Regions from separate parts of the Evansella sp. AB-rgal1 genome, predicted to be linked through region 1. Evidence: predicted binding sites of a transcription regulator. Region 1 holds the regulator's gene; the other holds the start of a gene.
The links. Region 1 encodes CtsR, which represses protease genes until heat stress. Its sites were predicted from a motif close to ATGGTCAATAAAGGTCAAACA; they were not measured.

Region 1 (6,622 bases):
TAACAACCTTGGACCTGCTATTGCTCCTTGTTTTGTTACATGACCTACGATAAAAATAGCTATTCCTTTTGTCTTTGCAATCCTCATAAAAGCAGCAGTGGACTCTCTAACTTGAGAAACGCTTCCTGGTGCGCTTGTTACACTATCAAGATAAACAGTTTGAATGGAATCAATTACAACTAATGTTGGCTGGATTTCGGATATCATTTTCTCTATAATCTCAACATCTGTTTCTGCTAAAACAAATAATTCGTCTGCTCCAATGTTTAACCGATCTGCTCGGAGTTTCGTTTGTTTTACAGATTCTTCGCCTGAAATATATAAAACTCGATGTTCTCTTTTTGCAATTTCTCCTGAAACTTGAAGAAGGAGTGTGGACTTTCCTATACCGGGGTCACCGCCGACGAGAACTAAGGAACCTGGGACAATTCCTCCACCTAGAACACGATTTAACTCAGTAATATATGTATCGTAACGATCCTCTTCCTTGCTCTCAATCTTTGTAATAGGTTGGGGTTTAGCGACACTAGTAGAAGACGAAGTAACAAAACCTCTTTCTTTTTTTGATGGCGCTGCCTCAAACTCCTCCACCATCGTATTCCAATTCTGACAACCTGGACATTTTCCCATCCATTTTGTAGACTCATACCCACAATCTTGACAAACAAATTTCGTCTTCCGCTTCACCATGTAAACACTCTCCCCGAATCTCACTCTATTCTTTATTTTACCATGTTTCGAGTTTTTAAAAAGTAATATGAGAAAAACCGGAATAGTCCTAGTATGGACTTATTCCGGCATCTTACTTAGCAATTTTGTACTTCTATTTATTTAGAAGAGACAGTATAATCGCCGTCTTTTACATCCATTACTACATTTTGTCCTTTGACAATGGATCCTCGTAGTAGCTCTTCTGATAATCGATCTTCTACTTCTTTTTGTAGTGCTCGACGAAGTGGCCTTGCTCCATACTCAGGATCAAATCCTTCATCTGCGATTTTTGCCATTGCCTCATCCGTTAACTTAAACTCAATTCCCTGTTCGGACAAACGTTTTGTTAATTCGTTTGCCATAAGGGAAACAATTTGTTTAATATGCTCTTTTTCTAAGGAATGGAATACAATAGTTTCATCAATTCTGTTCAAGAATTCTGGACGGAAAGCTTTTTTCAACTCAGCCATCACTTTCCCTTTCATATCCTTATACTCTTGACCATCTAATTGTGCTGTAAATCCTAAGGTCTTTGATTGACGGAGGACACTAGCACCAACATTAGAAGTCATGATGATAGCAGTATTTCTAAAGTCAACACGACGTCCTTTTGAGTCTGTTAAGAATCCGTCTTCTAGCACTTGTAATAATATATTAAATACTTCTGGATGTGCTTTTTCAATTTCATCTAATAAGATAACAGAATATGGTTTTCTACGTACTTTCTCTGTTAATTGTCCACCTTCTTCATGACCCACATATCCTGGAGGTGATCCAACAAGTCGAGATGTATTGTGCTTTTCCATATACTCAGACATATCGATTCGGATAATTGCATCTTCATCTCCAAACAGAGATTCCGCGACAGCTCTTGCAAGTTCCGTTTTCCCAACACCTGTAGGTCCTAAGAAAATAAAGGATCCTATAGGACGTTTTGGATCTTTCAAACCAGCCCGAGCTCTACGAATTGCCTTTGATACAGCCTTTACAGCTTCGTCTTGACCAATTACACGATCATGAAGAATTTCTTCCATACGTAAAAGTCGATCTGTTTCTTCTTCTTCTAATTTGCTAACGGGTATTCCAGTCCAGCTTCCTACAACTTGTGCAATATCCTCGGTAGTAACCTCTGAATTTTCCTGTCCCTGTTTCTCTTTCCATTCTTTCTTCATTGCCTCAAGTTCTTCACGTACACGTTGCTCACTATCTCGTAATGACGCAGCTTTTTCGAATTCTTGACTTTGTACTGCTGCATCTTTTTCTTTTCTCGTCTCTTCCAGCTTTTGCTCCATCTCTTTTAAGTTTGGAGGGGCTGTGTAAGAACGTAACCTAACTTTTGACGCAGCTTCATCTATTAAATCAATCGCTTTATCTGGTAAAAATCTATCGGAAATATAACGGTCTGATAGTTTTACAGCTGCTTCGATAGCGTCATCTGTGATTTCTACGCGATGGTGTGCCTCATAACGATCTCGTAACCCTTTTAATATTAAGATAGATTCATCTGTCGTTGGTTCGTCTACTTGAATTGGTTGGAACCTTCTTTCAAGTGCTGCGTCCTTCTCAATATATTTACGATACTCATCTAGAGTAGTTGCACCGATACATTGAAGTTCTCCACGTGCTAAGGATGGCTTCAAGATATTAGAGGCATCAATCGCACCTTCCGCACCACCTGCACCGATTAATGTGTGTAATTCATCAATAAACAAGATAACATTACCTGCTTGACGAATCTCCTCCATTACCTTTTTCAAACGGTCCTCAAATTCACCACGATATTTTGTACCTGCAACAACTGTTCCCATATCTAATGTCATTACTCTTTTGTTACGTAATGTTTCTGGTACTTCATTGTTTACGATTTGTTGTGCTAATCCTTCCGCAATAGCCGTTTTACCAACACCTGGCTCCCCAATAAGCACTGGATTATTTTTTGTGCGACGACTCAAGACCTGAATTACACGTTCAATTTCTTTGGATCTACCAATAACAGGATCAATTTGTTCTTCCTTGGCAATCGCAGTCAAATCACGAGCTAAGCTATCTAAAGTTGGTGTATTCACATTACTACCAGCTCCACCAGTCGTTTGCTGTTGATTATTGGATGATTCATTACTTCCTAACAATTGGAGTACTTGCTGTCTTGCTTTATTTAGACTCACACCAACATTGTTTAGCACTCTCGCTGCTACACCTTCCCCTTCACGAATTAACCCTAGAAGGATATGCTCGGTTCCTACATAAGAGTGACCTAACTTTCTTGCTTCATCCATGGACAACTCAATTACTTTTTTTGCACGGGGAGTGTAATGAATTTGTTTCGTTTTTTCTTCTCCACGTCCTATTAAATTTTCTACTTCTGTTTGTATTTTTTCTGGGCTTAATCCTAGAGCAGAAAGTGCCTTTGCAGCTATTCCTTCCCCTTCTCGAACTAATCCAAGTAAAATGTGCTCTGTACCTATATTATTGTGGCCTAATCTCATAGCCTCTTCTTGTGCTAAAGCTAATACCTTTTGCGCTCTTTCTGTAAAACGACCGAACATCATAATAGCTCCACCTCCGAAATGTTTCTACCTTTTTTTCTCTAACATTAGTCTCTCTCGTATTAATGTAGCTCTTCGTTGATCTCTTTTTTCAGCTGAAAGAATTTCTCCTGCATACTGTTGTAAAAATCCTGGTTGTGTTAATATCATTAGTTCGTTTAAAATATTTCCACTTACGTCATCTATCAAACCCATGTCTATTCCTAATCTCACATCTGATAGACGTTGCGTTGCTTCTTTTGATTCCATATTGCGGCTATAAGAAAGAATACCAAAGGATCGATACACCCTATCCTCCATTTGAAGCTTGGAATGTTCAAGCAAACTTTCTCTAGCTGCTCTTTCTTGCTGGATCAGTTGAGAAACGACACTACGTAAGTCTTCCACAATATCCTCTTCCGATTTACCTAACGTCATTTGGTTAGATATTTGAAATAGGTTACCTAAAGCTTCGCTACCTTCCCCGTAAATTCCTCTAACAACTAAACCTAATTGATTAATAGCTGGTAGAATTCGGTTCATTTGTCTTGTTATAACTAATGCTGGAAGGTGCATCATCACGGATGCCCGTAAGCCCGTTCCTACATTTGTAGGACAACTTGTTAAATATCCTCTTTTTTCTTCAAAAGCAAAATCAACTTTGTCTTCCATCCAGTCATCAATTTCATTTGCACACTTTAAACCTTCACTCAATTGAAAACCCGATAATAATACTTGTATGCGAAAATGGTCCTCTTCATTAATCATAATACTTAAAGATTCATCTTCACTTAGTAAAACTGCACCTGCTTTTGACTCATCTGATAGATTAGGACTTATTAAATGCTTTTCTACAAGAACACGTTTTTCATTTTGTTTCATGTCCTCCATTTTTAATAATTCTAATTCACCAAATTTTTCATGATTCTTCTTTGCAAATGTTGTATTTACAAGAGAAATGATTTCTTCTAGTTTTTCTTTCGATGCTGTGATTGGAAATGGTGCATCACTTATATTTCTTGCTAACCGCACACGACTACTTAGTACAATGTCAGAATCCGGTCCTTCATTATTCATCCATGGACTAATGGCTTTACTAATAAAATTTTGAAGTGACATGTTCACCCCTCCTTTTTATCATTTAAGCTCTTCTCTAAGGAGCGAATTTTATCCCGGACTTCTGCAGCTTGTTCAAACTCTTCTTCACTAATATATTGCTGCATATTCTCCTTTAGTCTTGCTATTTCTTTATGAACATGGAGATCCTTCCCTTTTCTTACCGGGATTTTCCCTCCATGATTGGCATTTCCGCTATGAATTCTCTTTAAAATAGGATCCAGTTTCTCATTAAATGTTTTATAACAAGAGGAACAACCGAAACGTCCAATTTCAGCAAATTGCTGATATGTCAGTCCACAATGTTCACATTTTAACTCTTTTTTGGGACGCATAAGCCCTTCAGAAGATGGCTTTATAGACTGTTCTACATCTAACAAGCCTGAAAGCAATTGGTGAATTGAAAAACTATTTGATCCAGGGATGTACTCTCCTTTTTCTTTCGCGCATGTCTCACATATATGAAATTCCGTCTTTTCACCATTAATTATTTTTGTGAAATGCAACGTCGCTTGACGCTGTTGACATTCCTGACAGAGCATCATATTCCCCTCCTTTAATCTTTTTCCCTTGAATCTTTATATTTCAATGTAGTAATCATAGCCTTTAACATCCTTGCTCTTAATTCATCTCGATAAGGCAACTTTAGACCAATGATTGACCTATCAATGACACTTAGCATTAGATTTGCTTCTCTTTTAGAAATGGCTTCTTCTTCATATAAACGAGATATGATACTTATGGCCGAGTTTTGAGCTATACCTTCATCAATTAGTGCTATTATTTGATCAAACAATTCTAATTGGTCATTCGGCTTCACCTTAATAATACGTATATACCCTCCACCACCACGTTTACTTTCTACCATAAACCCTTTTTCCACAGTAAACCGTGTACTAATCACATAATTAATTTGTGAAGGTACACATTCAAAACGATCTGCAAGCTCACTTCTCTTAATTTCAATGATCTCACTGTTGCTACGATCAATAATTTCTTTTAAATAACTTTCTATTACATCAGATATATTTCTCATGCCATACCCCCTCTACATTTTTCATGAAAAGGCGCAAAATTTTACTCACTTTGACTTTGACTTTGACTTTGACTTTGACTATCTTTGACTTTAATTATATTATATCCATTTTTTTTCTTACTGCAACACTTTACACTTGAAAAAAAGCGAAAAAATCTTATTTAGGTAAACTTGGCTTACCACAAAATCCATAATGGCAAAAACCAAGTTTATCTTATACTAATCAGTTAGATAAGTTTCTTATAGTAGAACACCAGGGAATTTTATATATGTAGTTTTGTGTATGTGCAACTATACTACTTTTCACAGTATAGCCAAGACAAATAGTCTTAATTCGGATTTTTGTGGGATATATAAGATATGCATTTCCTTTGGAAAACTATAACGGTATTCTAAAAGGTATTTTACCCTCTTTTGAGATAGAAGAAACTTGTTTGCCTATGAAAAATTAATTGTAGGAGTCTATTAAATCAAAAATCCCCCTCTAATTTTAGACATACAAATAAGGTTTGGCATAAAATAAAATCAGGTATGATTGCAGTTTTAATAGAAAGAATAAAGATCTGGAACATCCTGAAGCTCTTATAATTAAGTGCCTTGCTTCATTTATATCTACGTTGGGGCTACTGAACGCTTCATGGATCTCCAATTTCTCCTTTTCTTCTTTGTTCGGTCACTTTAACACTTTCATTGTTACCCAACTTCACCTTTTTTCCCCGTTCGGTCACTTTAACACCTTCATTGTTACCGAACTTCGCTTTTTCTTCCTTGTTCGGTCACTTTAACACCTTCATTGTTACCCAACTTCACCTTTTTTTCCCCGTTCGGTCACTTTAACACCTTCAATGTTACCCAACTTCACCTTTTTTTCCCCGTTCGGTCACTTTAACACCTTCATTGTTACCCAACTTCGCTTTTTCTTACACGTTCGGTCACTTTAACACCTTCATTGTTACCGAACTTCGCTTTTTCTTCCTTGTTCGGTCACTTTAACACCTTCATTGTTACCCAACTTCCCCTTTTTTTCCCCGTTCGGTCACTTTAACACCTTCAATGTTACCCAACTTCACCTTTTTTTTCCCCGTTCGGTCACTTTAACACCTTCATTGTTACCCAACTTACCCTTTTTTTCCCCGTTCGGTCACTTTAACACCTTCATTGTTACCCAACTTCACCTTTTCTTACACGTTCGGTCACTTTAACACCTTCAATGTTACCCAACTTCCCCTTTTTT
Region 2 (6,622 bases), on a different contig from region 1:
AGAGGTGTTCAAGAAATCAGCAGGGTTTTGAACGTGAAAGGAAAGGTGTTTCCAGCAGCTAATGAAGAAATTGTTCTACATGCGGAACTAGCCGATGGTTCATTTGTCGAAGGCGAATCTAGAATTCCATTAGCAGGACAGCAAATAAAAAGAGTTTTTTTGGAGCCGTCCAATCCTGAACCATTACAGGAAACGATCTATGCATTAGAAAATGCAGATTTGATTGTATTAGGTCCAGGAAGTTTATATACTAGTATTATTCCTAATCTACTTGTACCACAAATTTCACAAGTAATTAAGAATTCAAAAGCATGGAAAGTGTATATTTGTAATGTAATGACTCAACCTGGTGAAACTGATGAGTTTACTGCTGGAGATCATGTACAGGCAATATATAATCATGTGGATAATCTTCATCTAAACTCCATCATAGTAAATAAACAAACAATACCGTTTTCATATGGACAAAGGTATGCTGAAGAAGGTGCTACGGTTGTTAGTGTAGACGAAGAACGGTTACAAAAGATGGGCTTAGAAATAGTAGGAGATGATCTACTTTATTTTGATAATTATTATCTAAGACATGATGCATTGAAGCTATCACAACGACTTGTCTCAATGCTTTAACAATGTATTAGCTATTAGAAAGCAGGGGGTGAGGCATGTGTCTTTTGCTTCCATGACAAAAAAAGAATTAACACAACTAGAAATTGAGGATTGCTGTACGAAATCTGAATTAGCAGCACTTATTCGAATGAATGGCTCTATTTCTATCAGAAATATGGAAATTGCTTTGGACATTCAAACAGAGAATGCCGCCATCGCGAGACGAATTTATACTCTAATTAAAAAGTTGTTTGTAGTGCATGTGGAACTTCTTGTTCGTAAAAAAATGAGATTGAAGAAAAACAATGTATATGTAGTAAGAATTACGAAAGAAGCAAGGTTCATCTTAGAACAACTTAAAATAGTTGATGACAGCTTTGTTTTTACAAGAAAAATATCTCCTTCATTGATTAAAAATGAATGTTGTAAACGAGCTTATCTTCGAGGAGCTTTTTTAGCAGGTGGCTCTGTAAATCATCCTGAAACATCTTCTTATCATCTAGAGATTTTTTCCTTCTATGAAGAACACAATGAATCGATGTGTGAATTAATGAATTATTTCCACTTAAATGCTAAAATATTAGAGCGGAAAAAAGGTTACATTCTCTACTTAAAAGAAGGAGAAAAAATCAGTGAGTTCTTAAATATTATAGGAGCACATCAAGCACTACTTCGATTTGAAGACGTACGAATTATGAAAGATATGCGAAATTCAGTTAATCGTTTAGTGAACTGTGAGACGGCTAATTTAAACAAAACCGTAGGAGCAGCTATTCGACAAGTTGAAAATATTCGATATATTAAACAGGAATTAGGCCTCGAGGTATTGCCTGAAAAATTAAGAGAAATAGCAGTACTTCGATTAGAGCATCAAGATGTTACTTTAAAGGAATTAGGGGAAATGGTGTCTAGTGGAAAAGTGAGTAAATCAGGAATCAATCATCGATTACGAAAAATAGATGAGTTTGCAAATAAAATGAGAGCAGGAGAGAATGTATAAATCCTCCTCTTTCATTTGTAACCAGAGTGGAAGCGTTTTATTTCACTATTAAATAGAAGGAATGCTACAAAAAGATATATATATAAAAAGGGAGGAATACAAATGATTGAAAAGAATGTTGTTGTAAAGAAAAAAAGTGGTTTACAAGCTCGTCCTGCAGCATTATTTGTTCAAGAAGCAAATCGCTTTCATTCAGAAATCTTTATTGAAAAAGATGGAAAAAAAGTGAATGCAAAAAGTATTATGGGGATCATGAGTCTAGCTATTAGTGCAAATAAGGAGATTACACTTTCCATCGAAGGAAATGATGAGGAAGCCGCAATGGAAACACTTATTACATTTGTAAGTAAAGAAAACTAATAACTGTATGTAAAGCTTTTTGAAATCATACTTCATATATCATAAAAAGGTAGACGAAAATTTATTTGAATTTTTGATCTACCTTTTCTTGGTTAGTGATAAGTATCCATAAGTGGAGGCGAAGTTTTCTCTTTTAGGTAGCTTTCAGGTCCTCTCACTCTTTCTTCGATCACGAAAAAAGCTTGAGGTAATTTCTACCCCAAGCTTTCTTAATCATGTATCACACTTTATTCAGCGCGTTTTTCCATTACTTCATCAATTAAACCGTAATTTTTCGCTGCTTCAGCAGTCATGAAGTTATCTCGCTCTGTATCTCGCTCAATTACTTCAATTGGTTGACCAGTACGCTCAGAAAGGATTTGGTTTAATTTCTTCTTCATTTCTACGATACGTCTTGCATGGATTTCAATGTCAGTTGCTTGACCTTGAGCACCGCCTAATGGTTGATGAATCATTACCTCACTGTTCGGTAAAGCAAAACGTTTACCAGGTTCACCTGCAGATAATAAAAATGCACCCATGGAAGCCGCCATACCAATACAAATTGTTTGTACTTTTGGCTTAATGAACTGCATTGTATCATAAATTGCCATACCTGCAGTGATAGATCCCCCTGGACTGTTAATATAAAGAGAGATATCCTTGTCAGGGTCATCTGCTGCTAAAAATAATAGCTGTGCTACAATAGAGTTTGCTACATTGTCATCAATAGCTGATCCGAGCATGATAATACGATCCTTTAAAAGTCTGGAATAAATATCGTATGCGCGCTCTCCACGATTTGTTTGTTCAATTACTGTTGGGACTAAATTCATTTAGTACTCCTCCTTTATCTAATTTAAAAATATGCGTAAATTAGACTTTCATGAATGCTATTTTAACCATATCATATATTATTGGTCAATGAAGGTCAAATAATATGTATCAGAAAAAAATGTTTTTCTTCGACTCTTTCATGATAGCCTAAATTACGTTATTTCAAACGTCTTTTTAAAATTAATAACTTCTGCAGACAAAGCTATTAAAATGTAAATTATCTCCTGAAAATTAACGAGTTTACTTCAGAGGTGCAAATAAGCCATTCACAAGTAAAAACACATTTTTTTATTTTTATATTAGAGTTTTATTACTAAATGGATTTGAAATCACAAAGTAATTCACAACCCTTTTCACATAGGCGGAAATAAATATTTCCTTCTTGTGATTTCGATGTGATTTGCCATGTGAATTATCCAAAAACACTTAAAATAAGAGGAGAATTTTCCTTTAAAAGTCAGAATATAGCTTGGTATGGGGGAAATAAGGGAAGGTTTTCCGGTTAATATGCCAAAATACTCAAATTCTCATGTTTATTAAGTAAATAGCCGGAAATTCTCCTTCTATTTTAGCTGTTTTCGGTGTCATTTTCTAATTAAGGGAAGTTTCTCCCCTTATTAAATAACCCATGTTGCTGATTCCCTCATTGGTCCAAGTGGGGCCATGAATAATAAATATAGAATGATTTGAACAAACGGATAAGAGACTGATCGATGAAGTTCTTCGTGCCGTAATTAATATGCGAATCTACTTTGATTTCGGTTGTGAGAGTTGTACGATTTAGCGTGTGAAATTACCTGCGTTTTTCTGTTTTGCACCTCTGAAGTAAACCCGGTACCTGTGTTCACTTACATGAACGTCTAATCTTAATAACTTTGTATGTTGCTATTTACTCGCTTTCCAGAGTGATCTGAAGTATCGTTAGCTTTATCCACAACAGAAAATGATTGTAAAAATATGCTTCTAAAAAGTATTCACAAGAAAAAATGGTTAATTTCATTGGCAAAAATAAATAGTTTTATTTTTTTAGATATAATACAATCTTTGTAAGCGTATACATTTTAGGGGGTGTCATTGAAATTTATAAGTGAATAAGAAACAATCATGTTACATTTTCAAACAGATGTAAGGCAATAACACTATGTATTACTGTATAATAACACGTAAGGAGGTGTTGGAATGAATATGGATTTTGGTTTATATCAACAGCAGTCTATGAAACTTGTTATGACAAATGAACTACGTCAGGCAATTACCATATTACAGTACTCTGTTTTAGACTTAAATCAATATTTACATGAGCAGCAATTAGAGAATCCACTAATTGAATTGAAGGAAAAGCACCTCGACGAGCTTGAACAGAGCAATTTTGAAAAGCCTACATTTTCTCATGAATATACCATTCGTAACACCGAACACGAAGAATCTTTCTCGGTACTAGATCAAGTAAGTGCAGAGGATGAAGGATTACAGGATTTTTTATTAAATCAAATAAGGTTTCTAGATATAGATAATACTATACGAAGGATTGTCACCTATATCGCACTATCTGTAGATGAAAATGGGTACTTAAAACAAAGCTCAGAGGAAATCTCTGAAGATATGAAAGAACCTATATATATTATTGAAGAGGCAATTAAGGCGTTACAGAGCCTTGAACCATATGGAGTAGGCGCAAGGTCATTACAGGAGTGTCTTCTCATTCAGTTGAAAAAATTAGGGATACGGGATTTGTTAGCTGAAAAAGTGGTTGAGTTTCATTTAGATGAACTAGCAAAAAAGCAATTTAAACAAATAGCAAAAAAAGTCCATGTGGATATTGAAGAAATACAATATATTTCTGATTTTATCCAAACACTTAATCCAAAGCCAGGTTCCTTTTTTCATAATGAACCAGCTAAATATATCGTTCCTGATGTAACTGTGAAAAAAATAAAGGGCAACTATATCGTTGAACTAAATGATGAGTATATGCCTAAAATGACGATGAATTCTCGATACGAAGCATTAATGAAAGAGGGAGATTCGGAAGTTAATCAATATATGAAGCAAAAATATGAACAATTTCAATGGATAAAAAAAAGTATTGAACAAAGACAACAGACATTATTACATGTTACAAAAGCAATTGTTGAATACCAAACAGATTTTTTAGAACATGGTCCAACTCATTTTCTGCCACTTACGTTGAAGCAAGTGGCAGATACCATACATGTTCACGAATCTACTGTTTCTCGAGCAACGACAAAGAAGTATGTTCAAACAAGTAGGGGAGTGTTTGAATTAAAATACTTTTTTTCTTCTGCCGTAGGGAAAGAAACAGGAGAATCGAATTCTTCGGAGAAAGTAAAAATATACTTAAGACGATTAGTGGATAATGAAGAGAAGCAAAAACCGTTATCGGATCAGAGACTATCTGATCTATTAAAGCGTGAGTTTGGAATTGTGATTTCTAGAAGGACGGTTGCAAAGTATCGTGAGGAAATGCATATTCCGGCTTCTTCTCAGAGGAAACGTTATTAGTTTATGTACTCTGATAAAAGGGTGTTGAATAGAGAGAATGCTAACTATGTTGGCTTTAATTCCATTCGCTTCTGTCCACTCCTTTCCTGTGGGGAGTTGCCGAACCACCTTCACGACTACGTCGCTAAGGTGGCTTGCCTTTACTCTGCTTCCCACTGGAGTTCTGCGGGCATTCGCTCATTCCAAATATAGTTGATGTTAGTAAATTTTCAACCTGGTCCAATTTTCGTTTGCACGTTCTTTACTGAAACAAGATATAGTTCTACTATTATTTAAAAGGAGTTAAAGCTAACAATGACCACACTTTATTTTTACACCAAAAATGGTTGTCCTTTATGTGATAAAGGCCTAATGATTTTGAAAGATTTACAAAAAAAATATAATTTTGAAATTCAGGAGCGCGATATCTATACGTCTGATGAGTGGCTTGAAACGTACCAGATACGTATCCCGGTTATTGAGGATGCGGAGGGGATTGTATTAGATGAAGGAATCATCAGTAATTTACAATTAGAACAAATTCTCAACAAAATGTTCACATGTTAGTGCTTGCTAGACAATCATTTCCTTGTTACAATAAATCTGGAAGTTCAAAAGAATTCTTATCCAGATTGTTGTTCAAAGAAATGATATTTTTTTTTGGAGCAAGCGGGACATAATACGTCTACGAGGGACTTACAAAGACCCGGTTGTGGAGTCGACATAAAGGAGCTTTTTACATGAGAATGCTTTTGGAACTACAGAAAAAATTGTTACCTGATTTAGTGAAAGTTCTAGGAATGAGATACCGAGTACTGCGTTTTATTCGATTAATGCAGCCAATCGGTAGAAGAATGTTATCTCAAAACCTAGAAATGTCAGAAAGGACACTTCGTAGCGAAGTTACTTTTCTAAAAGAGCAAGGTCTCATTCATGTTGAATCCTCTGGTATGACCTTGACAGAGGAAGGTAATATTTTGCTTACACAGTTAGAAGACATGATGAAGGAAATTTTTGATATTCGATCGATGGAATCCGAATTAAAAGATCTCCTTAAATTGAAAGAGATCTATATCGTTCCCGGAGATAGTGATATTTATCCATGGGTGACGAAAGAAATGGGGCGTATGTGCGTTTCATTAATGAAAAAAAAGCTATCAACTAGAGGGAACACCATTGCAGTTACAGGAGGAGCATCCATCGCTGCGGTAGCAGAAATGATGGTTCCAGATACTGATTTAAAGGAAGCACTCTTTGTTCCAGCTAGAGGTGGACTTGGTGAACAAGTAGAGAACCAAGCGAATACCATTTGTGCAACAATGGCAAGAAAAGCAATGG

Region 2: clpP (ATP-dependent Clp endopeptidase proteolytic subunit ClpP) is a predicted target of CtsR. The motif match lies at 2,863-2,883, and genes of this name have one in related genera.

The regions. Positions count from the first base shown of each region.
Region 1 covers NZ_JBGUAU010000004.1:482-7,103, reverse strand. The annotation lists gene radA (DNA repair protein RadA) at 1-690, opposite strand, end outside; gene clpC (ATP-dependent protease ATP-binding subunit ClpC) at 828-3,260, opposite strand; gene mcsB (protein-arginine kinase McsB) at 3,285-4,355, opposite strand; gene mcsA (protein-arginine kinase activator protein McsA) at 4,358-4,894, opposite strand; gene ACERII_RS03910 (CtsR family transcriptional regulator) at 4,909-5,388, opposite strand.
Region 2 covers NZ_JBGUAU010000027.1:38,081-44,702, reverse strand. The annotation lists gene ACERII_RS19815 (gluconeogenesis factor YvcK family protein) at 1-627, shown strand, start outside; gene whiA (DNA-binding protein WhiA) at 665-1,606, shown strand; gene ACERII_RS19805 (HPr family phosphocarrier protein) at 1,709-1,966, shown strand; gene clpP (ATP-dependent Clp endopeptidase proteolytic subunit ClpP) at 2,194-2,781, opposite strand; gene rpoN (RNA polymerase factor sigma-54) at 3,962-5,305, shown strand; gene ACERII_RS19790 (glutaredoxin family protein) at 5,600-5,851, shown strand; gene ACERII_RS19785 (sugar-binding transcriptional regulator) at 6,025-6,622, shown strand, end outside.